2 regions of the Streptomyces albofaciens JCM 4342 genome follow, and region 1 is predicted to be linked to the other one. Evidence: riboswitches for the same ligand, from Rfam matches in the RefSeq annotation. Region 1 holds a riboswitch; the other holds the start of a gene.
What was found. A riboswitch is a leader RNA that binds a small molecule or an ion and turns the genes downstream of it on or off. The one in region 1 is predicted to bind glycine.

Region 1 (14,954 bases):
CCGCGCCGCCTCAGGCGGTCTTCGCGGGCTCGCCGTCCCGTACGCCGTCCGGCGCGTTCTCCGGGTGGTGGCAGGCCACCTCGTGGCCCGTGCGGAGCGCCACCAGCGGCGGCTCGGTGGTCGCGCACACCTCGGTCGCCTTCCAGCAGCGGGTACGGAACCGGCATCCGGAGGGCGGGTCGATCGGCGAGGGCACGTCGCCCTTGAGCAGGATGCGGTCGCGCTGGGTGCGCCGCTTGGGGTCGGGCACCGGCACGGCGGACAGCAGTGCCTTCGTGTACGGGTGCATCGGCGCCCGGTACAGCGACTTCCGGTCGGCCAGCTCCACGATCTTGCCGAGGTACATCACCGCGATCCGGTCCGAGACGTGCCGGATGACGGAAAGGTCGTGGGCGATGATGACGTAGGTCAGGCCCAGTTCGTCCTGGAGGTCGTCCATGAGGTTGACGACCTGCGCCTGGATGGAGACGTCCAGCGCGGAGACCGGCTCGTCGGCGACGACCAGCTTGGGCTTGAGGGCCAGCGCCCGCGCGATGCCGATGCGCTGCCGCTGGCCGCCGGAGAACTCGTGCGGGTAGCGGTTGTAGTGCTCCGGGCTCAGCCCCACCAGCTCCAGCAGCCGCTGCACCTCCTTCTTCACGCCGCCCTCGGGCTCGACGCCCTGGAGGCGGAAGGGGGTGCCGACGATGCCGCCGATGGTGTGCCGCGGGTTCAGCGATCCGTACGGGTCCTGGAAGATCATCTGTACGTCGCGGCGCATCGGGCGCAGCTTGCCCGGCGGCAGATGGGTGATGTCCTTCCCCTCGAACTCGATGGTGCCGCCGGTCGGCTCGTCCAGCCGGGTGATCAGCCGGCCCATCGTCGACTTGCCGCAGCCGGACTCGCCGACCACGCCCAGGGTCTCCCCCGGCCGTACGTCGAAGTCGATGCCGTCGACCGCCTGCACCGCGCCCACCTGCCGCTTGAGCAGGCCCTTGGTGATCGGGAAGTGCCGTACCAGGCCGCGCACCCGCAGCAGCGGCGCGGCGCTCTCGTCCGTCGTGCCGGCCGCGACGCCGGTCTCTTCAGTCTCGGTCACAGCTTCGGCGCAATCTCTTCGGTCCAGATCCGCGCCCGCTGTTCGGGCGCCATGTGGCACGCGGCGAAGTGGCCTCCCCCGCCGGCTTCGCCCTCATCGGCGGGGGTGCCCCCGTCGTCGACCTGGCGCAGTTCGGGGCGGACCGTGCGGGTCAGGTTGTCCTCGGGGACGTCCGCGTACGGGCAGCGGGGGTTGAAGGCGCAGCCGGACGGGACGTTGATCAGGCTGGGCGGCGATCCCTTGACCGGGATCAGGCGGTCGGTCTCCTCCCGGTCGATGCGCGGCATCGACCCCAGCAGGCCCCAGGTGTACGGGTGCTGCGGCTCGGAGAAGACCTTCTCGGCCGGACCGCGCTCGACGCACCGGCCGCCGTACATCACCAGCAGCTGGTCCGCCAGCTCGGCGACCACGCCCAGGTCGTGGGTGATGATGATCACCGCGGAGCCGAACTCCTTCTGGAGGTCGCGGATCAGGTCCAGGATCTGCGCCTGTACGGTCACGTCCAGGGCGGTGGTCGGCTCGTCCGCGATCAGCAGCTCGGGGTTGTTGACCAGCGCCATGGCGATCATCGCGCGCTGGCGCATGCCGCCGGAGAACTGGTGCGGGTGGTCGTCCACCCGCTTGTCGGGCTGCGGGATGCCGACCCGGTCCAGCATCTCGACCGCCCGCTTGCGCGCGGTCTTCTTGTCCACGTCGTGGTGGACCCGGTAGGCCTCCACGATCTGCCTGCCGACCGTGTAGTACGGGTGCAGCGCGGACAGCGGGTCCTGGAAGATCATCGCCATCTCGCGGCCGCGCAGCCGGCGCACCTCGTCCGGGTCGGCACCGACCAGTTCCTTGCCGTCCAGCCAGATCTCGCCGGACATGTCCACCTTGCTGCGCTGCTGCCGGGAGGCCCGGTGCAGGCCCATGATCGCGAGCGAGGTGACGGACTTGCCGGAACCGGACTCGCCGACGATGCCGAGGGTGCGGCCCTTCTCCAGGGTGAAGGACAGGCCGTCCACGGACTTCACGATGCCGTCGTCGGTGGGGAAGTGCACCTTCAGGTCGCGCACTTCGAGGAAGGCGGTGGGCGCCCGGGACCCCGCCGGGGCCGGTTCGCCGACCGCGGCACCGGTCCCGGTCAGGTCGGAGGGGGCGGCGGGCGGCGGCCCGTCGGCGCCGGTGTCCGGTGCGGAGGGTCCGGCGCGGTGGCCGGCGGTGGAATCCGGGAAGTCGGTCACGACAGCCTCACCCGCGGGTCGACGGCGGCGTACAGAACGTCCACCACCAGGTTGCAAATGACGATGAAGAACGCGGCGAGCAAGGTGACGCCGAGGATGTTCGGCAGGTCGTTGGCGTTGATCGCCTCGACGGCGAACGCGCCGACGCCCTTGAGGGAGAAGACCTGTTCGGTGATCAGCGCGCCGCCGAGCAGCAGGCCGACGTCCATGCCGAAGACCGTGACGATCGGGGTGAGGGCCGCGCGCAGACCGTGGCGCACCACGACCTTGCGCTCGCCCAGCCCCTTGGCGCGCGCGGTACGGATGTAGTCCTCGCTCAGCGTCTCCAGCATGCTCGCTCTCGTCAGGCGGGCATAGAGGGCGGAGTAGAGGAAGGCCAGCGTGACCCAGGGCAGCACCAGCGTCTGCGCCCACAGGAACGGGTCCTCGAAGAGCGGCACGTAGTCGCTGCGCTCGAAGATCGGCCACTGGTAGGTGAAGAGGGCCAGCGCCAGCGCGCCGGTGAAGAACATGGGCAGCGAGACGCCGGCCAGCGCGACGCCCATCGCCATCCGGTCGAAGACCGACCCGGGGCGCAGCGCGGAGAGCACGCCGGTGGCGACGCCGGAGACCAGCCACACCACGGCCGCGCCGGCGGCGAGCGAGACGGTCACCGGGAGCCGGGACTGGATCTCCGGCCAGACCTCCAGGTGGGTCTTGAAGGAGTAGCCGAAGCACGGCACGTTGCATGTGGCGGCGTCCGGACCGAACTTGTAGTCGATCCCGACGAAGATGCCCTTGAGGAAGTCCCAGTACTGTACGAAGACCGGCTTGTCCAAGCCGAGGTTCTTCTTCACCGCGGCGATGTCCGCGGCCGACGGGGCCTTTCCGATGTACTGCGCGGCCAACTGGTCGCCGGTCTGTCCGGCCAGCTTCGGCAGCACGAAGAAGATGCCGAAGGTGACCGCGCTGACGATCAGCAGCAGAATCACGGCGCTGATCAACCTGCGGATGATGTACGCGAACACGGGACTGCGGCGTCGGCACCGCGGGCCGGCCCGGCCGGCCCGCGGAAGCCCTTGCCTTCACCTGCCTTTCGGGCTTGCTACTTCTTGACGCCGATGTTGAGGTAGTCGTACTCACCGCTGTAGGCGGAGGTGGACACCAGGTTGGTGGCCTTCGGCGAGCGGTACAGCAGGATCTTGAAGTAGGTCAGCGGGACGATGACGGACTGCTCCATCGTCTTCTTGTCGACCTCCGCGTAGTCCTTCTCCCGCTGCGCCTTGTCGCTGGTGGCGATGGCATCGTCGAGCAGCTTGTTGATGGCCGGGTCGTCCAGTTCGGAGAGGTTGGAGTTGCCGGACTTCTGGATCGCCTTGCCGTTGACGATCTGGTTCAGGTAGCCGAAGCCGGTCGGGTAGTCCGAGCCCCACTGCATCATCATCAGGCCGATGTTGTTCTTCTTGGTGAACTCCGGCACGCCCGCGTAGTCCGAGAAGTACTTGCCGCTCGGGTAGGTCTGGATCTTGGCGTTGATGCCGATCTTCTTCAGCGAGTTGATGACCGCGGTGGCCGCGTCCACCTCGTCCTGACGGTCGCTGCGGGCGGTGATGGCGGTGCTCACATTGCCGGCGCCGCACGCCTGCCACTGCTTCTTGGCCTCGGTCAGGTCGAGGTTCTCACCGTTGTACTTCTGCGGGTACAGGTCGAACTTCTGGTACCCGGCGAGGTCGCTGGGCAGCACGGTGGAGGCGATCTCACCGCGGACCGGCCCGCCGAGCGCGGTCTGCACGGCCTTCTTGTCGATCGCGTACTGCACGGCCTTGCGGCACTCGATCTTGTCGAACGGCGCGACCTTGGGGTTGATCGCCACGTAGGACAGGCGCTGGCCGAGCGCGTTGTCGGTGTTGCCCTTCTCCTTCGGGTCGGTCAGGAGCTGGGCCTGAGTCTGCGCGTCCACACCGCGGCCGGCCATGTCGATGTGGGTGTTGCCCGCCTTCAGGTCCTTGTCGATCGTGGACTGGGCGACCTTCATCTTCAGCACGATCTTGTCCGGCAGCTGCTTGCGCAGCGGGTCGGTCGCCGCCGACCAGTGCGGGTTGCGGGAGAGGACGACCTGCTTGCCCTCCTCGTAGGTGTCGAACTTGTAACTGCCGGACGAGACGATGTTCTTGGTGTAGTCCGCGCCCTTGTCCTTCGCCCGCGGCACCGGAGCCGTCTGCGGCGCGCTGACCAGGTAGTCGAACTCGGCGAAGGCCTGTTTGAGGTGGAAGACGATGGTCTGGTCGTCCGGTGTCTCGATGGACTTCAGGCCCTCCTCGCTCTTGTCCTTGTACGGGCCCTTGTAGCCGCCCTCGTTGTCCTTGAGGTACGTCTGGAAGTAGTTCGGGCCGAGCGAGAGGATGTCGCGCGCGAAGTTGCTGCGTTCCACCGCGTACTTGACGTCCTTGGACGTGATCGGGGTGCCGTCGGAGTACTTGAGCCCCTTGCGGATCTTGTACGTCCAGGTCTTGTTGCCGTCGCTGGACTTGCCCAGCGACTCCGCCAGGTCGGCGGTCAGCGTGTTGCCCTTGGGGCCCGGGCCCGGCTTGAAGGTGGTGAGCGGGCGCGCGTACAGACGGCTGAAGTTCCAGACGTACGCGTAGTACGTGTTGCCCGGGTCGTAGGACTCCGGGGCGTCGCTCATCGCGTAGGTGAGCGTGCCGCCCTTCTCGTCCGAGGCGTTGACGATGCCCTTGGTGGCGGCGTTCGCCTCCGAGGAGCCGCCGCCCGAGCTCTTGCCGCTGCAGCCGGACAGCAGGAGGCCCGCGCTGGTGAGGGCCGCGATCGCCGCGACCGGGACTGACCTTCGCATAATGGTCGGTTTCCCCTTCGTTGGTCGGAAACTTGGGTGGGGCCTGCCGGGCGGACGCGCCCGGCCGGATCAGCGGCTGCGCGGGTCGAGCGCGTCCCTGAGGCCGTCACCGAGGAGGTTGAACGCCAGCACGGTGATGAAGATCGCGAGACCGGGGACGATCATGTACTGGGGGTCGACCTCGTAGTACTTGACCGCCTGGTTGAGCATGCCGCCCCAGGACGCCTGGGGCGGCTGGATGCCGACGCCCAGGAAGCTCAGCGCCGCCTCGAAGAGGATGTTGGAGGGGATCAGCAGCGTCGAGTAGACGATGATCGGGCCCACCAGGTTCGGCAGCAGCTCCCGGAAGAGGATGAACGGGCCGCGGGCGCCCATGCCGCGGGCCGCGTCCACGAACTCCCGCTCGCGCAGCGACAGCGTCTGGGCCCGCACGATCCGGCCCATGTACGGCCAGTTGAAGAAACCGATCACGAAGATCAGGACCGAGATGTGCAGCGGCAGCCCTTCGAGCCCGAAGGCGCCGCCCTGGAGCGAGGCGGAGATGGCGATGGCGAACAGCAGCAGCGGGAAGGCCAGGAAGACGTCCATCAGCCGGCTGATCAGCGCGTCCACCCGGCCCCGGTAGAAGCCGGCCACCACACCGAGCACGGTGCCGATGGCCACCGACAGCAGCGTCGCGCCGAACGCCACGATCAGCGAGACCCAGGAGCCCTCCAGCACCCGCGCGAACAGGTCGCGGCCGAACTTGGGGTCCACGCCGAACGGATGGTCCCAGCTCATGCCGCCGAAGTCGCCCTTGGGCAGGGTGGTGTTGGGGTCGATGAGGTCCCGGTTGGGGCTGTTGGGGTCCAGGCCCAGCCAGGACTGGATCGGCCGGGAGAGGGCGGCGACGAGGATCAGCAGGATGACAACGATGGCACCCGCTACCGCGACCTTGTCGCGCTTGAACCGCAGCCAGGCGATCTGCCCGAGCGAGCGGCCCTCGATCTTCTTGCTCTCGACGCCTTGCAGCACCGCTTCCGGCTGCGCCTCGGCAGCCGCCCCGGTGGTCTCGATCGGTGCGGTCACGGTGCCTTTGACCCCTCTCGGCCGGCGCCGCCGGCCCATGCGCGCCGCGGGTCCGCGGCCTGGTTCTCATCACTGGTGCAGATGGAGCATCTGGAGCAACTGGGAGAAATCTGGAACAGCTGGAGCAACTGGTGCAGGTAGTGCGGGCGTTGCAGGAACAGGTGTTGCAGGTGTTGCCGATGGTGCAGATGCCGCGGAATGTCACGCGACTGACGAGCGGATGGAACTCTCGTACGACTCGGGCCGAAGCCCTCTGCTGCGGGAGTCTTCATCCGACTCGCGATCACTCACCAGCCCTGGCCGGGAATGGATGCGCAACTGTGATGTGAACCACGGATTTCCGTTATACGGACATCCACCGCGACTGAGCGGGTCGCGCGGCCCGGTCCGGAGGTCAACTACCGGGCGCGGCAGGCCATTTCGGACCGGGAGGAACCGGCAGGAGCCGGACGGCACCGGCGGAAGACAGGGGAAACCGGCCGGACCGGGACGGGTGGGCCGGTGGGCAGCGGGGCGCACGGCGGGTGCGACGCGCCGGGGGCGGCGCTCCGGATCGGTACGGGCGCGGTACGTCCGGGGCGGTGCGGGATCAGTACGGGCGCGGGTAGCCGTATCCGTACGCCGGGGCCGGAGCCGGGGCGGGCACCGGGCCCGCCGCGTAGGCGTCCCGGTCGAAGAACGGCCGCGCGTTGGCCCGCATCCACATGCCGACCGGGTCGTACTCGTCGTTCATCGCGACCGTCGAGACGGGCAGCCCCTCCGGCACCGCGCCGATGGACTGCTGGATCATCAACCGCACCGCATCCACGGCCGGTTGGCCCGTGTCGTACAGATCGAGGCCGATGGCCAGGTACGGGGCGCCGAGGGCCGGCTGCACCCAGGCCCGGCGCAGCGAACGCACGGCGGGCGTGCGGTGCGCGTTCTGTCCCAGCAGGGCGTAGAACTGCGGGATCTCGATGGCCGGTTCGGTGATCCGCAGCGGTCCGGCAGGCAGCCGGTCCAGGCCGCCCGCGATGCGCCGCAGGTCCAGCCACGGGATGCCGACACCGCCGCCGGGGGCGTGCGGGTTCAGCCACAGGCCCCAGCGGTCCGGGAAGAGGGTGGCCGCGATGTCGCGGCCGTAGACGACCTCGTGGGCGCGGTTCCAGCCGCTGGCCGCGAGCTCGGGGGCGGAGGTCACGCACGGCGCGTAGCCGAGCCCGTCGACCTCCATGTTGCCGTACTGCGCATCGGGCGAACCCGGCTGGCCGTGCCAGAGCAGCATCCAGACCTGGCCGGCGGCGAGCGCCTGCAGCAACGCCTCGTAGGCGTCGTACCGGCCGGGCGAGACCTGCTGCAGCATCTGCTCGACCTGCCCGGCAGCCGCTCCCTGATGCGCACCCGCGCTCACGTGGTCCGTCCCTTCTGTCGGCAGGCACGTGGGGTACGCCTGCCGGTTGCACCAACAGCTTAGAGCCTGCGTCCGGACCCCGGTCGGATCAGCACACGCCGCTTGCGGCCACCGGACGCGGCCCGGCCGGACGGGCGGCGGACGGGTCCCCGCGGCACGGGCGCCGACCGCTACGCGTGCTCGCGCGAATAGAAGGGGCGGACCCGCTCCAGCATCCAGTCGGCGACCGGGTCGCCCTGCGCGAGGTCCAGCATGACCAGTTGGACGGGCCAGGTCAGCGGCGTCCCGCCGAGGGCCCGGCCGAGCGCACCGGTCACGGCGTCGCGTACGGCCGGATCGTGCGGCGCGACGGCCGCGGCGTCCACCTGGACGCCGACGAACAGCGCGGGCGCGTCCCCCTCGATGCTGGCCAGCGCGCGGCGCGCGGTGACGACGAAACCCGTCGCCGAGAACTCCAGCCCGGCCGCGGCCAGGAAGTCCACCGGCTCCTCCTGCCAGTCCGGCTCGAACAGCCGGACCCGGGCGCCGCTGGGCGCGCCGGGGTGTTCGAGGCGGTCGGTCCGGCACAGTTCGGCCACCGCATCCGGCGGCAGCGGCACGCCGACCGTACCCTCCGGGTTGACCGCTATACCCATCAGCGGAGGCAGCCCGCGCGCGAACTCGGCGGCCGGCGCGACGGTGTACGACATGTGCTGCCCGGCCACCCTCGTGAACTCCTGCTCGGAGCTGAAGACCGGTACATAGGCGGCCGAGTCGATCTCGACGGTGGGCAGGTCCAGGCCCGCCCGCCCCATCCCGGCGCTCTCCGGGCCGCCGCCCTTGGGCAGCGGCACCCATATGCGGCTGCGCCCCAGCACCTCGATGATGCGGGCGCCCGCGCCGGGCGTGCCCACCGAGGCGGCGAGCACCTCCTCCAGTTCGTTGGCGGGCCACCCCAGCTGCGGAATGCCCTGCTCCGGAAAGTCCATGTCCACCCACCCGCTTCGCCGCTCTTACTCGGTCGAAGACCCTAACGCCACCAGACGGGCGGCGGTCTGACGCGTCCGGATGACCACCGAACGCGCGCGAGCGGTTGCGGACCGTGCACACCGCTCCGAAGGTGGCTCCAGGGTGATCTTGCCCTGCCGTTCCTACAGAAAGGCATGTCTCCTGATGGCAACGCACCGGACCGTCCCCGCCCTCGTCAGCGCGGCCGCCGCCGGAGCCCTCGCGCTCGGCGCCACGGCCCCCGCGAGCGCTTCGGACGGCCCCAAGTCCCACGAGCGCAACCAGAGCATCATCGTCGACGACATCGGCCGGCTGGCGGACGCCTCGACCGAGCTGGCCGAGAAGTCCGCCGAGGCCCGCGGCCACTCCGTGCAGGTCAGGGCCGCGCGGACCCGGCTGGACTCGGTCCTGGCCGACGCCCAGCGGCTGGCGGAGATCCTGAACAAGGACTCCGACCGCGCGACGTCCGCCGACACCGTACGGCTCGGGCTGGTGTCGCAGGACCTGCGCGTGAAGATCGACGAGCTGACCGGCCGTCGGGCCCCGTCGCCGGAGGAGCCCACCGACCCCGCGACCAGGACCGGGCAGCTGACCGAGTCGGTCTCCCGGTCGGTGGTGGACATCTTCAAGATCCTGGGCGTGGACAAGCTGGTCGGCGACCTGCGGCAGCAGCCGGCCGACGGGCCCGCCGCGCAGCCCGCGAACCGGCCGATCCCCCAGCCGGCGGGCCAGGCGGCCGACGAGTACGAGACGGACGAGCAGCCCGCCGCCCAGCCGAAGGCGCCGACCAGCGACCCGCGGCCGCCCGCGGCCGAGGCACCGCGGCAGCAGCCCGCCGACGGGGAGCAGCGCCCCGGCGACGCACCGCAGCAGCCCGCAGCGGAAGCACCCCGGCAGCAGCCCGCCGCGGAAGCGCCCCAGCAGCAGCCCGCCGAGGCCCCGCAGCAGCAGGGCACCGGCTCGCTGCTCAACTCGGTGCTGTCACTGCCCACGGTGCTCATCAAGGCCCTGGGCCTCTGAATCGGCCCGGCACCTAGCATCCAGAGGAGGCGCGGATGCGGGAGATATGCCACGGTTAGGACGGGTCTGACGGGCCGTACGGAACATTCCGTACGGCCCGTCAGCCGTACGGCCCGTCAGCACTCCGGCGCAACCGAACAAAGCAGGCATACCGTCAGGAAACCGGCATGACCCTCACTCGAAGCCGATCCGGCGCAGGGCGCCCGCCGCCGGGCGGTCCAGCAGGACGGCCGAGGTGAAGCCCGCGGGGAGCCGGGCCGCGCGGGCGCGGGCGGTCAGGCGCCGCACCGCGCGCCGGTGCCGGGCGAAGGCGTAGCCGGAGACGCCGCGCCCGCGCGAGCGCTGGCCGGAGAGCGCGACCTCGGGCGGCACGTCCAGCAGCATCAGGTGCAGCCCGCGCCCGCCGCGCCGGGCCTCGCGCGCGAGCCAGCGGCGCACCCACGCGAGCGTGCCGCAGTCGTGCACCACCACGCTGCCGCCGGAACGCAGCGCCCGCCGCAGCCCGAGATAGTGGGAGGCGCGGACCAGCGGCCGGTAGAGCGCGTACGGCAGCCGGCGCAGCCTGCCGCGTTCCCAGCGCTCCCGCACGTCCTGGGAGTCGACGCGGTGCACGGCGGCGCCCTGCCCGTCGAGGGCGGGCACCACCCGGAGCATGAGCGTGCTCTTGCCGCTGCCCGGCAGGCCGGAGACCACCACGATGTCACCGGTCGCGAAGTGCAGCTCGGCCGTCCCGTACGGGTCGGGCCGGCCCCTGAGGTCGACGACGTCCGCCGCCGCGCCCCGCGTCCGGCCGGGACGCACCACCCCGAGCGGCAGCCGCCGGGGCTCCGGGACGGCTCCCGTCGGCTCCGGGACACGGCCCGGGGGCGCGCCTCCCGGACTTGTCGCGAGCGCCGCCTGCCTGTGCACCGTGATCCCCTCCCGGTCCGGTGTCGTCCCCGTACCCGCAGAGTGTCAAGAAAAGGTAATGCGCTTCAAGGGAATCCCCCGATCAGTACCGTCCCAGGACACTGTCGTGACACCCCCGCGAACACCGGTACGACCAGGGCTCCTGTATCCGGCGATCCCGTGCGATGATGTGCCCGCCGAGTGCGGGACCGCGCCTTCGCGCGCGCGTCGCCGTACGGGTGCCACGCTCAGCCAACTGCATACCGGCCGCTTGAATCCGCGCGGGAGAGTCCCCGGCCGCCACGGCGGGGCGCCGAAGGAGCAAGTCCTCCCTTGAATCTCTCAGGCCCCGATACCGCGCGGGCGAGGCAGATCTGAAAAGCGGGCCGCCGTGGTGTGGCTCCACCCAAGGTGCAAACCGGGGCCGGTGACGGCCTTCCGGTGAACCTCTCAGGTTCCGATGACAGATGGGGAGACCGTCCTGTCACCCATGCCCGGGAGCCACCACCATGACCCAAGCCCCCCGCCGGACCGCGCTGGACGCCACCCATCGTGCCCTCGGCGCGACCATGACCGACTTCGCCGGCTGGGACATGCCGCTGCGCTACGGCAGCGAGCGTGACGAGCACGTCGCCGTGCGGACCCGCGCCGGTCTCTTCGACCTCTCCCACATGGGCGAGATCACCGTCACCGGACCGCGCGCCGCCGATCTGCTGGACTTCGCGCTGGTCGGCAACATCGGCGGCGTGGCCGTCGGCCGCGCCCGCTACACGATGATCTGCGACGCCGAGGGCGGCATCCTGGACGACCTGATCGTCTACCGCCTCGCCGAGACCGCGTACATGGTCGTCGCCAACGCCGCCAACGCCCAGGTCGTGCTGGACGCCCTCACCGAGCGGGCGGACGGCTTCGACGCCGAGGTGCGCGACGACCGGGACGCGTACGCGCTGCTCGCCGTCCAGGGCCCGGAGTCCCCCGGCATCCTGAAATCGGTGACCGACGCCGACCTGGACAGCCTGAAGTACTACGCCGGGCTGCCCGGCACCGTCGCGGGCGTGGACGCACTGATCGCCCGTACGGGCTACACCGGCGAGGACGGCTTCGAGCTGTTCGTCCGCCCGGCCGACGCGCCCGCCCTCTGGGAGGCGCTCACCGCGGCGGGCAAGGACGCGGGCCTGGTGCCGTGCGGCCTGTCCTGCCGGGACACCCTGCGCCTGGAGGCGGGCATGCCGCTGTACGGGCACGAGCTGACCACGGACACCACCCCGTTCGACGCGGGCCTGGGCCGGGTCGTGAAGTTCGAGAAGACGACGAACGGCGGCGACTTCGTGGGCCGCGCCGCCCTGGAGGCGGCCCGGGACCGGGCCGCGGCCAACCCGCCGCGCAAGCTGGTCGGGCTGATCGCCGAGGGCCGCCGCATCCCGCGCGCCGGGTATCCGGTCGTGGGCCCGGACGGCGCCGTGATCGGCGAGGTCACCTCCGGTGCCCCCTCCCCCACCCTGGGCAAGCCCGTCGCGATGGCGTACGTGGACGCCGCGCACGCCGCGCCCGGCACCGCCGGTGTGGCGGTGGACATCCGTGGCACCCATGAGCCCTACGAGGTCGTGGCGCTGCCCTTCTACAAGCGCCAGAAGTGACGCGCGCGCCCCTGTCCCGGCCGCGCCTCCGTCTCATCTGTCAAGACCCTTGCACCGAGCACGCCACCGCATCCAGGAGAATCAAGACATGAACAACCCCCAGCAGCTGCGCTACAGCAAGGAGCACGAGTGGCTGTCGGCCGCCGAGGAGGGCGTCTCGACGATCGGCATCACCGAGCACGCCGCCAACGCGCTCGGCGACGTCGTCTTCGTGCAGCTCCCTGAGGTCGGTGCCACGGTCACGGCGGGCGAGACCTGCGGTGAGCTGGAGTCGACCAAGTCCGTCAGCGATCTCTACTCCCCCGTCGACGGCGAGGTCACGGAGATCAACGAGGACGTCGTCACCGACCCCTCGCTGGTGAACACCGCCCCCTTCGAGGGCGGCTGGCTGTTCAAGGTGAAGGTCAGCGGCGAGCCGGACGACCTGCTCTCGGCCGACGAGTACACCGCCTTCACCGGCTGACCCGCCCACCCGCCGCCTGGCGGGGCCGTGCGCCCCGCGAACCCCAGGAAGAGTCATGTCGCTTCTGAACAGCTCCCTCCACGAGCTCGACCCGGACGTCGCCGCCGCCGTCGACGCCGAGCTCCACCGTCAGCAGTCCACCCTCGAAATGATCGCGTCGGAGAACTTCGCCCCGGCCGCCGTCATGGAGGCCCAGGGCTCGGTCCTCACCAACAAGTACGCCGAGGGCTACCCCGGCCGCCGCTACTACGGCGGCTGCGAGCACGTCGACGTGGTCGAGCGGATCGCCATCGACCGCATCAAGGCGCTGTTCGGCGCCGAGGCCGCCAACGTGCAGCCGCACTCCGGCGCGCAGGCCAACGCCGCCGCGATGTTCGCGCTGCTCAAGCCGGGCGACACGATCATGGGTCTGAACCTCGCGCACGGCGGGCACCTGACCCACGGCATGAAGATCAACTTCTCCGGCAAGCTCTACAACGTGGTGCCCTACCACGTGGACGACGAGACCGGCCAGGTCGACATGGCCGAGGTCGAGCGGCTGGCCAAGGAGACCCGTCCGCAGCTGATCGTGGCCGGCTGGTCGGCGTACCCGCGCCGGCTGGACTTCGCGGCGTTCCGCCGGATCGCCGACGAGGTCGGCGCGTACCTGATGGTCGACATGGCGCACTTCGCGGGTCTGGTCGCGGCCGGGCTGCACCCGAACCCGGTGCCGCACGCCCACGTCGTGACCACCACCACGCACAAGACCCTCGGCGGTCCGCGCGGTGGTGTGATCCTGTCCACCCAGGAACTCGCCAAGAAGATCAACTCGGCGGTCTTCCCGGGTCAGCAGGGCGGTCCGCTGGAGCACGTGATCGCGGCGAAGGCGGTGTCCTTCAAGGTCGCGGCGAGCGAGGAGTTCAAGGAGCGCCAGCAGCGCACGCTGGAGGGCGCCCGCATCCTCGCCGAGCGCCTGACGCAGTCCGACGTGACCGAGGCGGGCGTCTCGGTGCTGTCCGGCGGCACCGACGTGCACCTGGTCCTGGTGGACCTGCGCAACAGCGAGCTGGACGGCCAGCAGGCCGAGGACCGCCTCCACGAGGTCGGCATCACGGTCAACCGCAACGCCGTCCCGAACGACCCGCGGCCCCCGATGGTCACCTCCGGCCTGCGGATCGGCACCCCGGCCCTGGCCACCCGCGGCTTCCGGGCCGAGGACTTCCGCGAGGTCGCCGACATCATCGCCGAGGCGCTGAAGCCGTCGTACGACGCCGAGGCGCTCAAGGCCCGGGTGACCACGCTGGCGGCGAAGCACCCGCTGTACCCGTCGCTGTGACGCATGTCACGCGGTCCGCGGCGGGGTGCCTCCATGGCACGTCCGCCGTGGCCGTGTGACGCGGCCGTGGTCCGTGCCTCCGTGGCACGTCCGCCGTGGCCGTGTGACGCGGCCGTGGCCCGTGGCTGCGTGACACGGCCGTGGTAGGTCGCTGCGTGACACGGCCGTGGTAGGTCGCTGCGCGATACGGCCGCGATACGCGGCGGTGTGACGCGTTTCATGAAGTGCGCCCCGTGGGGTGCCGCCGAGGCGGTGCCCGCGGGGTGAACACGCCGTGCGCCCGGGGGCGTTGACCCCGGGCGCACGGCTTTTCCGCCCGCCTTACGGTGATATCGCGCCACATAGGCTGAGACCGGCCCCTCAATGGCGCGGGGCCCTTCGCACGACAGCAGAGCCGGGCCCTTCGCACCACCGGGGCGGGCCCCTTGCACCGCAGCAGGACGGAACACGCACGGCAATGGACATGAGCGCGGGCAACCGCAAGGGGATCGGCCTCTTCGCCCTCATCATGATCGGCATCGGCTCGATCTTCGGCTCCGGGTGGCTCTTCGGGGCCGGCGCGGCCGCCCAGGTGGCCGGGCCCGCGGCGCTGGTGGCCTGGATCATCGGCGCGGTCTTCATCGGCATGATCGCGATGTGCTACGCGGAGGTCGGCTCCGCGTACCCGATCCCCGGCGGCATGGCCCGCTACGGCCACCTCTCGCACGGACCCGTGCTCGGCTTCCTCACCGGCTGGGCGGTGTGGATCGCGACCGCCTCGCTGATCCCGATCGAGTCCATCGCCGCCACCCAGTACATGTCGTCCTGGAGCTACGCGTGGGCCCGTGGCCTGGTCGACCCGGGCAGCGGCCACCTGACGGCCACGGGCATGGGCGTGGCCCTGCTGCTGACCTTCGCGCTGTGGCTGACCTGCTACTGGTCGGTCCAGCTGCTGGCCCGCGCGAACACCGTGCTGACCCTGGTGAAGTTCGCCATCCCGGTGCTCGCGGTGGCCGCGCTGATCGCCTCCGGCTTCCACACCTCGAACTTCACCGCGCACGGCGGCTTCACCC
Region 2 (14,954 bases), on a different contig from region 1:
GACGGCCGACCAGAGCGGCGCCATCACCATGGACTTCCCGACCGCCCCGCTGACCCCGGTCGAGGTGCCGCCCGTCGTGGCCGAGGCGCTGGGCGCGGAGGTCCTCGGCGCGTACGACACCGGTGCGAACCTCGGCGACCTCCTCGTCGAACTGGCCGACGAGAAGTCCGTACGGGCGCTGGCACCGGACTTCAAGGCGCTCGCCTCGCCCGGCGGCCGCGGTGTGATCGCCACCGCCGCGGCCGAAGCGCCCGACCGGGGCTACGACTTCGTCAGCCGTGGCTTCTTCCCGGCCGTGGGCATCGAGGAGGACCCGGTGACGGGCAGCGCCCACACCGCCCTCGCGCCGTTCTGGTCCGCCCGGCTGGGCCGTGACACGCTCGTCGGCCACCAGGGCCCGGCGCACCGCACCGGTCTCGTGCGCACCACGCTGCGCGGCGACCGTACGCTGCTGACCGGCTCGGCCGTCACCGTCATCGACGGCGAACTGCTCGCCGCGCCCTGAAGCTCCTCGCCGCGCCCTGAGAACGGGGGAAGGGCAACGGGGGGCGGGGATCGCAGGACGCGGATCGGGGGCGGGGGCCGGACCGGGCGGTCCGGCCCCCGGAACCGCCCGTTGTGTCCTCACACCGTTGGCAGCCACCCCACCTTCCCCGCCAGCAGCGCGTACCCCACGAACGCCACGGTGTCGATCAGCGCGTGCGCGGCGACCAGCGGGCCGACGCGTCCCCAGCGCCGGTACAGCAGTACGAAGACCACGCCCATCACCATGTTGCCGACGAGGCCGCCGATGCCCTGGTAAAGGTGGTACGAGCCGCGCAGCACCGCGCTCGCCGCCAGCGCCGTCACCGGGGTCCACCCCAGCTGCCCCAGCCGCCGCAGCAGGTAACCGACGACGATGACCTCCTCGACCACGGCGTTCTGCACGGCCGAGGCGATCAGTACCGGGACCTTCCACCACACGCCGGGCAGCGACTCCGGCACGACCGTGAGGTTGAAGCCGGCCGCCCGCGCGCCGAGGTACAGCAGCAGGCCGCTGCCGCCGATGACCGCCGCCACGCAGACGCCCCGGCTCAGGTCGAATCCGGGCCTGCGCCGGTCGAGGCCGACCGCCCGCAGGCCCCCGGCCCGCTCGCGCAGCAGCAGATGCGCCACCAGCGCCACGGGGACGAGCGCGGTGGCGATGCCGAACAGCTGCCACGTCAGATCGAGCCAGGGGCGGCCCGGCGCCTGCGAGGAGTTCATCATCGCGGCCTGGTCCTTGAGGCCGCCGGGCCTGGTCAGCGACCCGATGAAGCTGATGAGCGCGGACACGCCGCTGGCGCCGAGCGAGAGCGCCAGGACGAGCAGTGTCTCGTTGCGCAGGAGCCGCCGCGACAGCCCGCCGTCCGCGCCGTCTGCCCGGTCTCCGTCCGGCTCCCGCCGCCCCCGGCCCGGGGATTCCGTACCGGTCACGGGACTCGCGTCCGACTGCACAGCTGCCTCCAGTTCCGCACCACGACGTTCCGCACCACGGCGGTGTCCCGTCGCCGCGGTGTCCCACCACCGCGGATCGCCGGTCGGTGCTTCCGCGCTGGAACGTCATAGCTTGCCCGACGCGGACGGCGGCGAGCGGCACGGGGGCGCCGCCCGGCCCGGAGAGCCCCGGCGGCAGGCGGGAACACGCCGGAAGGCGGCGCACCGCGACGGAACGGGAACGGCTGCGGTACGGGGCCGGATCCGGCCTGGTCCGGAGGCGGTCGCGCCCCTCAGCCCCGTCCGGCCGCCGCCGGCCCCGGCGCCCACTCGACGGGCCACGCGTGCACCGGCTCACCCGAGTGCATCAGCTCGCTGTAGCGCCGCGTCATCGCCGCCAGCGCCGCGCCCCGGTCCAGGCCGCGGCCGAGCGCGTGGTGGTACGCGGCGGCCTGCCAGGACGCCCCGTTGACGCGGCGCCGGCAGCGGGCCTCGATCACGCCGAGGTAGTGGTCCCGGTCGGCCGGCTCGACGCCCCAGGCGTCCAGGCCGGCGGCGGCCATCGGCAGGAGTTCCTGGCGTACCAGGCGTACGGCGGGGATCGCGGCGAGCCCGCCGGCCCGGCGGCGGGGCCACGTCAGTACGGCGTCGATGCCCCGGCGGCACGCGGTGTCGAAGTTCTCGGCCGCGGCGGCGAACGGCAGGCGGGTCCACACCGGCCGCTGCTCCTCGGCCAGCGTCCGCACCAGCCCGTAGTAGAAGGCCGTGTTGGCGATGACGTCGGTGATGGTGGGGCCGGCGGGCAGCACCCGGTTCTCGACCCTGAGGTGCGGGACGCCGTCGGCCACGCCGTACACCGGGCGGTTCCAGCGGTAGACGGTGCCGTTGTGCAGGACCAGTTCCGCCAGGCTGGGGATGCCGCCCTCGTCCAGTACGGATAGGGGTTCCTCGTCCGAGTGGATCGGCAGCAGCGGCGGGAAGAAGCGCAGGTTCTCCTCGAACAGGTCGTACGGGGCGTCGATCCAGCGCTCGCCGAACCAGGTGCGCGGGCGCACCCCTTGGGTCCGCAGTTCCGGCGGGCGCACATCGGTGGCCTGCTGGAAGACCGGGGGGCGGGATTCGCGCCACAGTTCGCGGCCGAAGACGAACGGCGAGTTGGCGCCGACTGCTACCTGTACGGCGGCGACGGCCTGGGCCGCGTTCCAGACGTCGGGGAAGCGGCCCGGGGTGACCTGGAGGTGCAGTTGTACGGAGGTGCACGCGGCTTCGGGCGCTATGGAGGCCGAGGTGGACTCCAGCCGTTCCACGCCCTCCAGTTCGATCTGGAAGTCCTCGCCGCGCGCGGCCCGCATCTGGTCGTTGAGCAGGACGTAACGGTCGATCTCGGAGAGGTTGGAGGCGACCAGGTCCTCGGCGGCCAGGGTCGGCAGAATGCCGATCATCACGATGCGGGCGGCCACCTCGGCCGCCTTGCGGTCGGCATAGGCCAGACCGGTGCGGAGTTCTTCGGCGAGTTGATCGAGGACCCGTCCGGACAACCGGTGCGGCAGGATATTCACTTCCAGATTGCACTGGGCCAGTTCGGTCTGGAAATCCCGGCTCGCGATGCGCTCCAGGACCTGCGAGTTCATCATCCGCGGCAGCCCGTCGGGACCGGCGAGATTCAATTCGATCTCCAGCCCCATCAGGTTCTTGGGACGGTCGAACCGCTTCTCGTCCAGGAGTCTCCGCAATCCCGCCAGACACTCCCACAGCTTTCTTCGATAGCGTTGCCGGTCGGTGAGGTCGATCCCGCCCGCCGCAACCTTCTCCCCCATCGAAGCGTCCCTCCTCATGACGACGGGCCCGGCCCGGCGGGCCTCGCGGGCCCCGCCACGGCGCCCGGGTCCGCCGGTCCCCCGGCGGCGCCAGGGGATCGCGGTACGGTCGATGATGCCCGGCAATCCGATCGATAACGCCTCGGACATGCGCCGGAACCGATAGGCTCGACCAGACACGAAGGCTGGCACATTCCGAGGGCATACCGTCCGGTTCGGAGACCGGTTCGGCGCGCGGCGGTAAACGGCAGCGAGATCCGGAAAAAGACCGTCCAGATCCGGCCTACCATGTCCACGGCGAAATACGAGGCAGTCCAGCCGGGCACCGCACAAAGCCGCCGAAAACACCTCTCGGGCCGGTCCGGATTCCGCCTTGCCGACAATCTCCGATGCCGCTAGCCGAAACACTTGGTGAACACACGTCGTATAAACTCCGTTGACGAGGCAGAGAGTTGGCGCCCAGCGTCGCGGTGTTCCACCGGGGCTGCGGCAAAGCGGCTGACCCCGCCGGGCCGATGTCCCCGATCGGCCATGTACTGGCGCTCTGACCCCGACGCTGACGACGACGTCCGCACGTGCCCAAGCACCACCATGTCTCCCAAAAGTGAGAGGCGACCCACCATGCCGCTGCATGTTCCCCCTGCCCCCGCGCCCGCCCTCCGCAGCGTCCTCGCCGCCCTCGGTTCCCCCACCGCCGTGCGTGAGGCCCGCACCCCCGCCCTCCGTGCCCACCAGGGCCCGCTCACCCCCGAACTCCCGCTGCCCGTCCACGTGTTGGACGATGTCAGCCACCCCGCCGGGCCGCCCCGTACCCGGCTGGCCGGCTGGCGCTTCCTGATCCGCGACGGCGAACGCGCCGTGGCGACCGCGGAGGCGATGCTCACCGCGGACGGCTGGGCGTTCTCGCATTTCTGCGAGGGCCCCTACGTCACATCGACCGAACGGGCACTGCGTCAGGCGGAGTCCGCACCGACTCCGTACCAGCCCCGGCTGCTGTCCGTGCCGGAGCTGTACATGCTCACTTTGTGGTTGCACCATGACGTCGGCGCCGACGCCGCCGAGGGCGCGCCCGCGCCGGGCGACGTCCTCGTACCGCTGGCGCCGGCCCCGCCCGGCATCGCGGCGCACCGGCCGCACCGCGTGGCGGACCTGCTGCCCCGGCTGACCCTGCGCCTGGCCCCGGTACCACTGCTGGGGTCACCGGCCTGAGGCTCCACGGACAGGGGGTTCTCCGCGGCGAGCGGCCGAAGACACACCACCGCAACCGCGCACAGAAGCACACCGTTCCACAGGATCGCGCCCCGCGCCCTTTCCGGACGCGGGGCGCTCCGCTGCGCTCACCCACGCGGAGTACGTGACCGACGGCTCCCAACGCCCCGGCAACATCCCGTACTTGAAATGAACCGACCGCACGGGTGATGCGTCATTATCTAGTGAGTGCCGCTGCAGCCAAATCCCTGCGGAATCCGTCCCGTGGGGCAACACTGGTATCGACCTACTGAAACGGGGGAGCGGCCATGAGCATCGCGTCGAGCCGCAGGACGAATCAGACCACACCGCAGCGAAAGATCTCATCCATGTGCCAGCATCAACCGCCGTGTCCGACCGCAGACTCCGCCGACCGGGAGGCCGCCCACCTGGTGGCGCACCACCCGGAGCAGGGCTGGAGCCTGCTGTGCAACGGTGTTCTCCTGTTCGAGGACACCGGTGAACTGCTGCCGGACGGCCAGGTCATCGCGCCGCACCGGGTGCTGGGCACACCGAACGTGGCCACCGCCGCCTGATCCTTTCGGGCAGCGCCGCCGCGGTCGACCGCACAACACGGCACAGGGAACCGCACAATTCAGCACAACGGACAACAGGGCCCCCGGCGTCCACGCCGAGGGCCCTTCGCATGCCGCGCCGCCGCGAGCGGCGCGCACCGGCGGATCAGCCGTCGTACTCCTCCAGCGGCGGGCAGGAGCAGACAAGGTTGCGGTCACCGAACGCACCGTCGATACGGCGCACCGGCGGCCAGTACTTCTCCGCCGCCTCGACACCGGCCGGGAAGACCGCCTCCTCGCGGGTGTACGGGTGCGGCCACTCGCCGCTCAGCGCCGCCGCGGTGTGCGGGGCGTTGCGCAGCGGGTTGTCGTCCTTGTCCCACTCCCCCGAACCGACCTTCTCGATCTCCGCGCGGATCGCGATCATCGCGTCGCAGAAGCGGTCCAGCTCGGCAAGGTTCTCGCTCTCGGTCGGCTCGATCATCAGCGTGCCGGCCACCGGGAACGACATCGTCGGCGCGTGGAAGCCGTAGTCGATCAGGCGCTTGGCGACGTCGTCGATGCTCACGCCGGTCGCCTTGGTCAGCGGCCGTACGTCGATGATGCACTCGTGCGCGACCAGGCCGCCGGGGCCGGTGTAGAGCACGGGGTAGTGCGGCTCCAGGCGCTTGGCGATGTAGTTGGCGCCGAGCACCGCGACCTGGGTGGCGCGCTTGAGGCCCGCGCCGCCCATCAGCCGGACGTACGCCCAGGAGATGGGCAGGATGCCGGCGGAGCCCCACGGCGCCGCGGAGATGGGGCCGACGCCCGTCTCCGGGCCCGCGGTGGGCTGCAGCGGGTGGTTGGGCAGGTACGGCGCCAGGTGGGCGCGGACGCCGACCGGGCCGACGCCGGGACCGCCGCCGCCGTGCGGGATGCAGAAGGTCTTGTGCAGGTTCAGGTGCGAGACGTCACCGCCGAACTTGCCCGGCTCGGCGAGCCCGACCAGCGCGTTCAGGTTGGCGCCGTCCACGTACACCTGGCCGCCCGCGTCGTGCACCGCCGCGCAGATCTGGGTGATGTGCTCCTCGAACACGCCGTGCGTGGACGGGTAGGTGACCATCAGCACCGCGAGCTGGTCACGGTACTGCTCGATCTTGGCGTGCAGGTCGTCCGCGTCCACCTCGCCGTCCGCGCCGGTCTTGACGACGACGACCTTCATGCCGGCCATCACGGCGCTGGCGGCGTTGGTGCCGTGCGCCGAGGAGGGGATGAGGCAGACGGTGCGCTGCTCGTCACCGTTGGCGCGGTGGTAGGCCCGTACGGCCAGCAGCCCGGCCAGTTCGCCCTGCGAGCCGGCGTTCGGCTGGATGGAGACCTTGTCGTAGCCGGTGACCGTGGCCAGCCGCTCCTCCAGCTCCGCGATCAGGGTGAGGTAGCCCTGCGCCTGCTCGACCGGCGCGAACGGGTGCAGCTGCCCGAACTCGGGCCAGGTGACCGGCTCCATCTCGGTCGTCGCGTTCAGCTTCATGGTGCAGGAGCCGAGCGGGATCATGCCCCGGTCCAGTGCGTAGTCCTTGTCCGACAGGCGGCGCAGGTAGCGCAGCATGGCGGTCTCGGAGCGGTGCTGGTGGAAGACCGGGTGCGTCAGGTACGCGTCGCCGCGCAGCAGCTCCTGCGGCAGCGCGTCGGCCACGGCCGCGTCGAGCCGCTCGATGTCGGCCCGGACGCCGAAGGCGCTCCACACCGCGTGCACCTGAGCGCGCCCGGTGGTCTCGTCGCAGGCGACGCCCACCAGGTCCGCGTCGACCAGGCGGAGGTTGACGCCGGCCTCGCGGGCCGCGGCGACCACCTCGGCGGCCCGGCCCGGCACCCGTACGGTCAGCGTGTCGAAGTACGCGCCGTGCACCACCTCGACGCCGCCGGCCCGCAGGCCCTCGGCCAGGATGGCGGCGTAGCGGTGGGTACGGCGCGCGATGGCGGCGAGCCCGTCGGGGCCGTGGTAGACGGCGTACATGCCCGCCATCACCGCGAGCAGCACCTGTGCGGTGCAGATGTTGCTGGTGGCCTTCTCCCGGCGGATGTGCTGCTCGCGCGTCTGGAGGGCGAGGCGGTACGCCTTGTTGCCGTCCGCGTCCACCGAGACGCCCACCAGGCGGCCGGGCAGGCTGCGGGCGAACTTCTCCCGTACGGCCATGAAACCGGCGTGCGGGCCGCCGAAGCCCATCGGCACGCCGAACCGCTGGGTGGTGCCCACGGCGATGTCCGCGCCCAGCTCACCCGGCGAGGTCAGCAGGGTCAGCGCCAGCAGATCGGCGGCGACGGTGACGATCGCGCCCAGCTCGTGCGCCCGCTCGATCACCGCGCGGGGGTCGCGTACGGCACCGGACGCGCCGGGGTACTGGAGCAGCACGCCGAAGACACCGCGCTCGGCCACCTCCGCCGGTATGCCGTCGGACAGGTCGGCCACCACGACCTCGACGCCGGTCGGCTCGGCGCGGGTCTCGATCACGGCGATGGTCTGCGGCAGGCAGTCGGCGTCGACCAGGAAGACGCCCTCCTTGACCTTGCCCACCCGTCGCGCGAGAGCCATCGCCTCGGCGGCGGCCGTGCCCTCGTCCAGCAGCGAGGCGCCGGAGGTCGGCAGCCCGGTCAGGTCGGCGACCATGGTCTGGAAGTTGAGCAGCGCCTCCAGGCGGCCCTGCGAGATCTCCGGCTGGTAGGGGGTGTAGGCCGTGTACCAGGCGGGGTTCTCCATCACGTTGCGCAGGATCACCGGCGGGGTGAACGTGCCGTGGTAGCCGAGGCCGATCATCGGGGCGAGCACCTGGTTACGGTCCGCCAGCGCCCGCAGCTCGGCCAGCACCTCGGCCTCGGTACGGCCCTGGGGCAGCCCCAGCGCCTCCGCGCTCTTGATCACATCCGGTACGGCGGCCGCGGTGAGCTCGTCCAGCGATCCGAACCCGACCTGCGCGAGCATCTTGGCCTGGTCCTCCGGACCGGGACCGATGTGCCGCTGCTCGAACGGGGTACCGCGTTCCAGCTCGGTCAAGGAGATGCGGTTGGTGGTCATCTGCGGGGGCCTCCTGGTCGTTTCGACCTCTGCGGGGCACCACGGCGCTGGTGCCCGGACGGCCTCCCCCTCTGTCATCGCAACCTGAGAGCTTCACCGGTTCCGCGCGCGGGACCGGCTTTCACCGTCGGTGAGGAGGGGTTCCGGCGCTGTGCCCGTCCGTGGCCCGCCCTGCTTTCCAGAGTGACCTCGTCCATGCGGTACATGAGCCTGAGAGATTCCGGGGAGGAGTTGCTCCTTCGGCGCCTCCGCCATGATCGGCGAAGGACTCTCCCGCATGGGGTCGACAGCCGTTCGCCAGCCTACCAGCGCGGCGAACGGGCGTTCCTTCGAGTGGCCGGGGCATGAAATGTGCCGTTTGGTAGTTGTCACAAGGCAGTTGCGACCACTTGGAGGGACCGTGCAGACCGATATCGATCCCCGCAGCTTGATCGGCCGCAAGGCGTTCGACAAGAACGGAACCAAGATCGGCACCGTCGACGAGGTGTACCTCGACGACGCGACCGGAGAACCGGAATGGGCGGCCGTACGCACCGGGATCTTCAGCCGGGACGCGTTCGTGCCCCTGGAGCCCAGCGACCTGGTCGACGAGGCGCTGCACGTCCCCTACGACCGCAAGCTGATCAGGGATGCGCCGGACTTCGGGGTGGGCCGCCACCTCTCGCCGGAGCAGGAACTACAGCTCTACCACCACTACCGGCTGGACATCCCGGCCCCCGACTCCGTCTCCGGGCCCGTCCCCGGCTCGGACGCCGCGCGGGCCGACACGGAATTCGGGAGAGTGGCGGGGTCGGAGGACTGAGGGACCGGGGACTGGGGGGCGGGTGGCCGGGCGCTCGGACCACCGGGGCCGCCGGATCCCTCGGGCTCGCCGCCCGGCGGACCGCCCACCAGCGGCAGCGGATCACCGGGGCGCAGCGCCGGGTCGTCGACGGGGAAGGTGCGCACCCGGCCGGGCCCGGACCACGGCTGCTCGAACCGTACGGTCACCCGGCCGACGCCGCTGCCCTGCACCCAGCCGGCGCCGTGCTCGTCATGGACCACATCGAGCCCGGGGAGCCAGCGCCGGGGCCGCTCGGGCTCGTCGGCCGCCTCCCGGGCCGCCTCCGCCGCCACCCGGCGCTCCCGCTCGGCCGCCTCCTCGGCCGCCGCCTTCTCCGTCGCCAGCTGGGCGAACAGGTCCTCCTGGGTGAAGTCGGCGAGCCCGGTCACGCCCACGCCCAGCAGCCGCACGCCGCCCGTCGTGTCCACCAGGTCCAGCAGCCGGGCCGCCGCCTCCCGCACCACACCCGGGTCGTCGGTGGGCCCGCGCAGCGTCTCCGACCTGGTCAGCGTCGAGAAGTCGTAGTTGCGCACCTTGATCACCACGGTCCGGCCGGAGCGCCCGGCCGCCCGCAGCCGCTCCACGCACCGGTCCGCCAGCCGCATCACCTCGGACCGCACCCGCGTCCGGTCGGTCAGGTCCACGTCGAAGGTGTCCTCGACCGATATGGACTTCGCGTCCCGCTCGGCCACCACGGGCCGCTCGTCGCGGCCCAGCGCCATGGCGTACAGCCCGGTGCCGTGCGCCTTGCCCAGGAGGCGCACCAGCTCCGCCTCGCCCGCCTCCGCCGTCTCGGCGACCGTGTGGATGCCCGCCCGGCGCAGTGTCTCGGCCGTGGCCGGGCCGACGCCGGGCAGCGTACGCACCGTCATCGGGCCCAGCAGCTCCCGCTCCGACCCCGGCGCGATGACCACCAGGCCGTCCGGCTTGGCCTGCTCGGACGCGATCTTGGCCAGCATCTTGGCCCCGGCCAGCCCCACCGAACCGGTCAGCCCCGTCGTCCGCCGGATGTCCCGCCGCAGCCGCTCCCCCACGGCCCGTACGGCCGCCGTGTCGGCCGCGATGCCGCCCGCCTCCAGGTCCACGAAGGCCTCGTCCAGGCTGAGCGGCTCCACCAGCGGCGACAGCGCGTGGAGCAGTTCCATGACCTGGTCGCTCACCTGGCGGTACAGGGTGAAGCGCGGGGTCAGATACGCCGCGTTCGGGCACAGGCGGCGGGCCTGGGCCGTCGGCATGGCCGAGCGCACCCCGAAGACCCGGGCCTCGTACGACGCCGTGGAGACCACGCCGCGCGGGCCGATCCCGCCGACCACCACGGGTTTCCCGCGCAGGCTCGGCTTCGCCGCCTGTTCGGCGGACGCATAGAACGCATCCATGTCCAGATGCAGGATCGTCGGCGCACGTCTCACACGACCGATGCTCCCCCACACCACTGACAATCGCCCCGACCGGCCCCGCCACGCCAACCCCACGCGGCTCCGGCACACCCGCGACCCCTTGGACGACTCTGTGTGGCCCTGTGCGGCGCTTTCGGAAGCGGGTGGGGCCCTGTGGCCGTTGTGTGCCTCATGGTGCGGCAGAGGCGCGGGAAGCCGTCATAACGGGCGCACGGGGCGTCCTCGTACCGAACCGTACGCCGGACGCGCCGCCACTCGCCGGATACGGCCGGGGCTCGCGCCCGGTCGCTCGGCCCCCGGCACCGCGCCGTACGCCCCCGCTACCCCGCCCGGTTGCGCCGTCGCGCCAGTTCGTCGTGCGGGTTGTGCCGGATCAGCGTCTCGCCGGTGTCCACCCGCTCTCCGTGGAGCTGCGACAGTGCGCTTTCCACGTCGCGCCAGACCACGCCCACGGCGATGCCGAAGACGCCCTGCCCCCCTTGGAGCAGGTCGACGACCTCGTCGGGCGAGGTGCATTCATAGACCGTCGCGCCGTCGCTCATCAGGGTCATTCTCGCCAGGTCGGACAGTCCGCGGGAGCGCAGGTGCCGGACGGCGGTGCGGATGTTCTGGAGGGAGACCCCGGTGTCCAGCAGCCGCTTGACGATCTTCAGGACGACGACGTCCCGGAAGTTGTAGAGCCGTTGGGTGCCCGACCCGTAGGCGGGCCGTACGCTCGGCTCGACGAGCCCCGTACGGGCCCAGTAGTCGAGCTGGCGGTAGGTGATCCCCGCGGCCGCGCACGCCGTCGGGCCGCGGTAGCCGATGGTGTCCGCCCCGCGGTCCCCCGGTGTCCCGGCAGTCTGTGCCGGGGCGCGGTCAACAGCCCCGGGGTGGAGCGGCAACGCCCCTTCCGCCGCCGTACCGTCGCCGGTGATTGCCACGCCGACCTCCGTCCTCCACGTCCCGGACGGGACCTGCCCTATCGACGGTATGCAGTCACTCGGGGTGCGTCAACGATCGCCGCGCTCGCCACGCCGAGTGATAATCACCTTGCGAGTGGTTTCTCGTGTCCCCGCTCGGGGAAAGGCTAATCGGATGCGCGGAAGGCGGCCTTCCGCGCATCCGGCTCACTGGCTGTTGGTGCCGAAGTCCTCGGGCGAGATCTGGTCGAGGAACTCGCGGAACTTCTCCACCTCGTCCTCCTGCTCGTCCGGGATGGCGATGCCCGCGTCGTCGAGGACCCCGTCGGTCCCGTAGATCGGCGTGCCGGTACGCAGCGCCAGCGCTATGGCGTCGGACGGACGGGCACTGACCTCGACACCGCTGGCGAAGACCAGTTCGGCATAGAAGACCCCCTCGCGCAGGTCCGTGATGCGGACCTGGGTCAGTTCCTGGCCCACCGCTTCCAGCACGTCCTTGAAGAGATCGTGCGTCAGCGGCCTGGCAGGGGCCATCCCCTGCTGGGCGAAGGCGATGGCGGTGGCCTCCCCCGGCCCGATCCAAATGGGCAGGTAACGGTCGCCTCCTACCTCCCGTAGGAGCACGATCGGTTGGTTGGAAGGCATTTCCACCCGGACACCCACGACATCGAGCTCGTTCACACAGCAACCCTAGGACGTGCCCGGCCGGTTTGGGTAGTCGGGCCACCCATTGCTCACGTCAGGCGGACGCGCAGGGCGGACTGGACCAGTGCGGCGTGCAGCCGTACGGACAGCGTGGCCAGCTCTCTGGCCGTCGTCTCGGCATGCTGCCTGGTCTGCGGATTGCGGTGGCGGCGCAGCGGCGCCACGACCTGTTCGACCAGATTGGCCTCCCGCTCGGCCGCCGCCTTCACCGTCCGCAGATGGCGCGGTTCCAGACCGAAGCGCCCGAGCTCGGCGACGAGTTTGGCGACCGTGACGGCCTCGATGTCGTAGCCGCCCCCGTCGTCCGGGACGATGAGGCCGTACGACTCCCAGTCGGCGAGCTCGGCCTCCTCGACCTCCGCGGCGGCCAGCAGCTCGGCCCGGCCGATGCGGGCGGCCGTGGGCCGGTCGCCGGCCGGCTCGCCCAGCCCCTCGAACAGCTCCCCCGCGGGTGCGGCGGGCGCCGGCAGCTGCACCTGCTCGCCGCGCGCCACGGCGTCGAGATGCTCGCGGATCACTTTCAGCGGAAGATAGTGGTCACGCTGCATCCGCAGGACGGACGCCAGCCGGGCCACGTCGTCCGTGCTGAACTTCCGGTAGCCGGACGGGGTGCGCCGCGGCTCGACGAGCCCCTCGGCCTCCAAGAAGCGGATCTTGGAGATGGTGACCTCGGGGAACTCGTCGCGCAGCGTGTTGAGCACCGTACCGATGCTCATCAGCTTGCCGTCCGCGGCGGTGCCGGCCGACCCGGCACCGCCCGGCCCAGTGCGGTGCATATGCCTTCCTTGGCCGGTCAGAAGCCGACGCCCCGCTGGCTGGCGTAGAAGACCAGCCGGAACTTGCCGATCTGCACCTCGTCACCGTTGGCGAGCAGGACCGAGTCGATCCGCTCACGGTTGACGTAGGTGCCGTTCAGGCTGCCGACATCGGCGACGGTGAAGGTGCCGTCCTGGCCGCGGCGGAACTCCACGTGGCGACGCGAGACGGTGACATCGTCCAGGAAGATGTCGCTCTGCGGATGGCGGCCGGCCGTCGTCAGGTCGCCGTCCAGCAGGAAGCGGCTGCCCGAATTCGGACCGCGGCGCACCACCAGCAGGGCCGAGCCCATCGGCAGCGCCTCGACGGCCGCCTGTGCCTCGGGGGACAGCGACGGGATCGCCGTCTGCCCCGTGGTCTCCGCGTCGTAGGCCTCCAGCCCCGAGATGGAGATGGTCGAGGTCGTCTCGGAGGCACGCTCCGCCTGCGCGCCGGGGCGCAGCGGCGCTCCACAGTTGGAGCAGAACCGGCTCGCCTCGGCGTTGCGGTGACCGCACCTCGTACAGACCGGCAAGGAAACCCCTCCACCCGTGTTCGCGGCCGACGGTCCCTGGGAACCTATGCGGCCGGACATGGAGGGGTCAACAGAACCGGCGCCGGGCGCGCCGACCTGGTCACGGAAGAGCGGGCGCTCCTGAGCGGCGCCGCTCTCCTCGGGCTGGCGCGGGGCTCGGTGCTTCGCCGAGCCGGTGCCGCCCTCCTGGCGTGCGCTCTTGCCGAACAGCTTTGCAAACAACTTCACGGGCGATTCCCCTTGAACGAAACAGACCCGCCCGTGGGGCAGGACGAACCCTCGATGCACACACCGGCCGATCCGGACATCCGGTGAACGTCCGTGGCCTCCACACAGTTTCCACCACGCACCACCCGTACGGTGCGCCGACCCCCCGCTGCCTCATGCCCGACCCGGGCTGTCCCCATACGTGGCTCACTCACCGCGATGACGACCGAGCGTAGTCAGGCCGCTTCGCCTCCCGCAAGGCATCCACAATGATCTTCTCCTCACGGCTCACCGACACTGTGGCCTGCTCCTTTTCCAAAGTCTGCACCACTCCGCCCGGGATGTTCAGCGCGGGCTCCAGGTCCTCGGGCTTGCCGATCACCTTGAAGCGGTACGGCTGGGCGACCCGCTTGCCGTCCACCTCCACGCCACCACGGACGTCCGAGACATACGAACCGGCCACGATCCGCACGTCGTTGATCTGGATGGCCTCGGCCCCGGCCGCCCGCAACTCCTGGATGGTGTCCAGGAGTTTGTCCGCCTCGACGGAGTGCGTCGGGTCGTTGATGGTGAGGTTGATGCCCGGCCCCTGCGCCGCCACCGTCCCCGCCAGCACGCCGAGCTGCTGCTCCTTCTCCACGGTCTGCTTACGGGCCTCCTCGGCCTGGTCCGAGCTGTTCTCCAGCTCGGTCTTCTGCCCTTCCAGTCTGCGCTGTTCATCCGTCAGGCGCTGCGAACGGTTGTCCAATTCATCCAGGATGCGCACCAGGTCCTCCTGCCGCGCGCCCCGCAGCGCACTGCTGTCACTGGTGGAACGTACCTGAATTGCCAGGCCGAGTCCGAGAATGAACAGCAGCAGGGCCACGATCAGTTGAGCACGGGTCAGCCGCGGCGGCCACAGACCGGCCACCAGGCGCTGCCGCCCGGTCATCGCCGGCTCCGGCGCGTCAGCCTCCGTGGCCGGTTCCGTACCGTCCGGCGCCCCGTCCGCAGCATGTCCCCCGTCGGCCCTACGGTCCGCCGCCCTGCTCTCCGGCGGCATCGGCCGGCGGTCGGCGGGCCGGTCCGGCCCCGCGGGCCGTGCCGTACGGGGCTCCTCCGGCGTCCGGCCCGGCTCCGGCGTCGTACCGTCCCGCCCGGGATTCTCGTCGGTACCCATCGGCATCAGGCCCTGAAGACGTGCCGGCGGATGGCCGCGGCGTTGGAGAAGATGCGGATGCCCAGTACGACGACCACACCGGTGGACAGCTGGGCGCCGACGCCGAGCTTGTCGCCGAGGAAGACGATGAGCGCGGCGACCACCACGTTGGACAGGAACGAGACGACGAAGACCTTGTCGTCGAAGATGCCGTCCAGCATCGCGCGCAGACCGCCGAAGACGGCGTCCAGCGCCGCGACGACAGCGATCGGCAGGTAGGGCTCGACCACCGTCGGCACCACGGGTCGGACCACAAGCCCGACCACGACTCCCACGATGAGGCCCAGTACGGCGATCACGATGTG

Region 2: linked by a shared signal. The riboswitch ahead of gcvP (aminomethyl-transferring glycine dehydrogenase) and the one ahead of gcvT (glycine cleavage system aminomethyltransferase GcvT) in region 1 are both predicted to bind glycine.

Annotation. Positions count from the first base shown of each region.
Region 1 is NZ_PDCM01000002.1:2,812,860-2,827,813, forward strand. It holds gene CP973_RS32140 (ABC transporter ATP-binding protein) at 11-1,078, opposite strand; gene CP973_RS32145 (ABC transporter ATP-binding protein) at 1,075-2,205, opposite strand; gene CP973_RS32150 (ABC transporter permease) at 2,298-3,308, opposite strand; gene CP973_RS32155 (ABC transporter substrate-binding protein) at 3,386-5,134, opposite strand; gene CP973_RS32160 (ABC transporter permease) at 5,204-6,202, opposite strand; gene CP973_RS32165 (enhanced serine sensitivity protein SseB C-terminal domain-containing protein) at 6,792-7,592, opposite strand; gene CP973_RS32170 (enhanced serine sensitivity protein SseB) at 7,763-8,560, opposite strand; gene CP973_RS32175 (PspC-like choline-binding domain-containing protein) at 8,745-9,599, shown strand; gene CP973_RS32180 (AAA family ATPase) at 9,774-10,508, opposite strand; glycine riboswitch at 10,760-10,855, shown strand; glycine riboswitch at 10,856-10,964, shown strand; gene gcvT (glycine cleavage system aminomethyltransferase GcvT) at 10,997-12,124, shown strand; gene gcvH (glycine cleavage system protein GcvH) at 12,213-12,587, shown strand; gene glyA (serine hydroxymethyltransferase) at 12,643-13,902, shown strand; gene CP973_RS32200 (APC family permease) at 14,360-14,954, shown strand, end outside.
Region 2 is NZ_PDCM01000001.1:3,695,286-3,710,239, reverse strand. It holds gene CP973_RS16670 (PhzF family phenazine biosynthesis protein) at 1-505, shown strand, start outside; gene CP973_RS16665 (CPBP family intramembrane glutamic endopeptidase) at 625-1,380, opposite strand; gene CP973_RS16660 (glutamate-cysteine ligase family protein) at 1,749-3,272, opposite strand; gene CP973_RS16655 (hypothetical protein) at 3,894-4,481, shown strand; gene CP973_RS16650 (DUF5999 family protein) at 4,850-5,056, shown strand; gene gcvP (aminomethyl-transferring glycine dehydrogenase) at 5,202-8,087, opposite strand; glycine riboswitch at 8,276-8,373, opposite strand; gene CP973_RS16640 (PRC-barrel domain-containing protein) at 8,488-8,889, shown strand; gene CP973_RS16635 (DNA polymerase IV) at 8,781-10,319, opposite strand; gene CP973_RS16630 (MerR family transcriptional regulator) at 10,628-11,230, opposite strand; gene CP973_RS16625 (bifunctional nuclease family protein) at 11,417-11,890, opposite strand; gene ftsR (transcriptional regulator FtsR) at 11,944-12,690, opposite strand; gene CP973_RS16615 (FHA domain-containing protein) at 12,708-13,544, opposite strand; gene CP973_RS16610 (DUF881 domain-containing protein) at 13,663-14,610, opposite strand; gene CP973_RS16605 (small basic family protein) at 14,616-14,948, opposite strand; gene CP973_RS16600 (DUF881 domain-containing protein) at 14,945-14,954, opposite strand, start outside.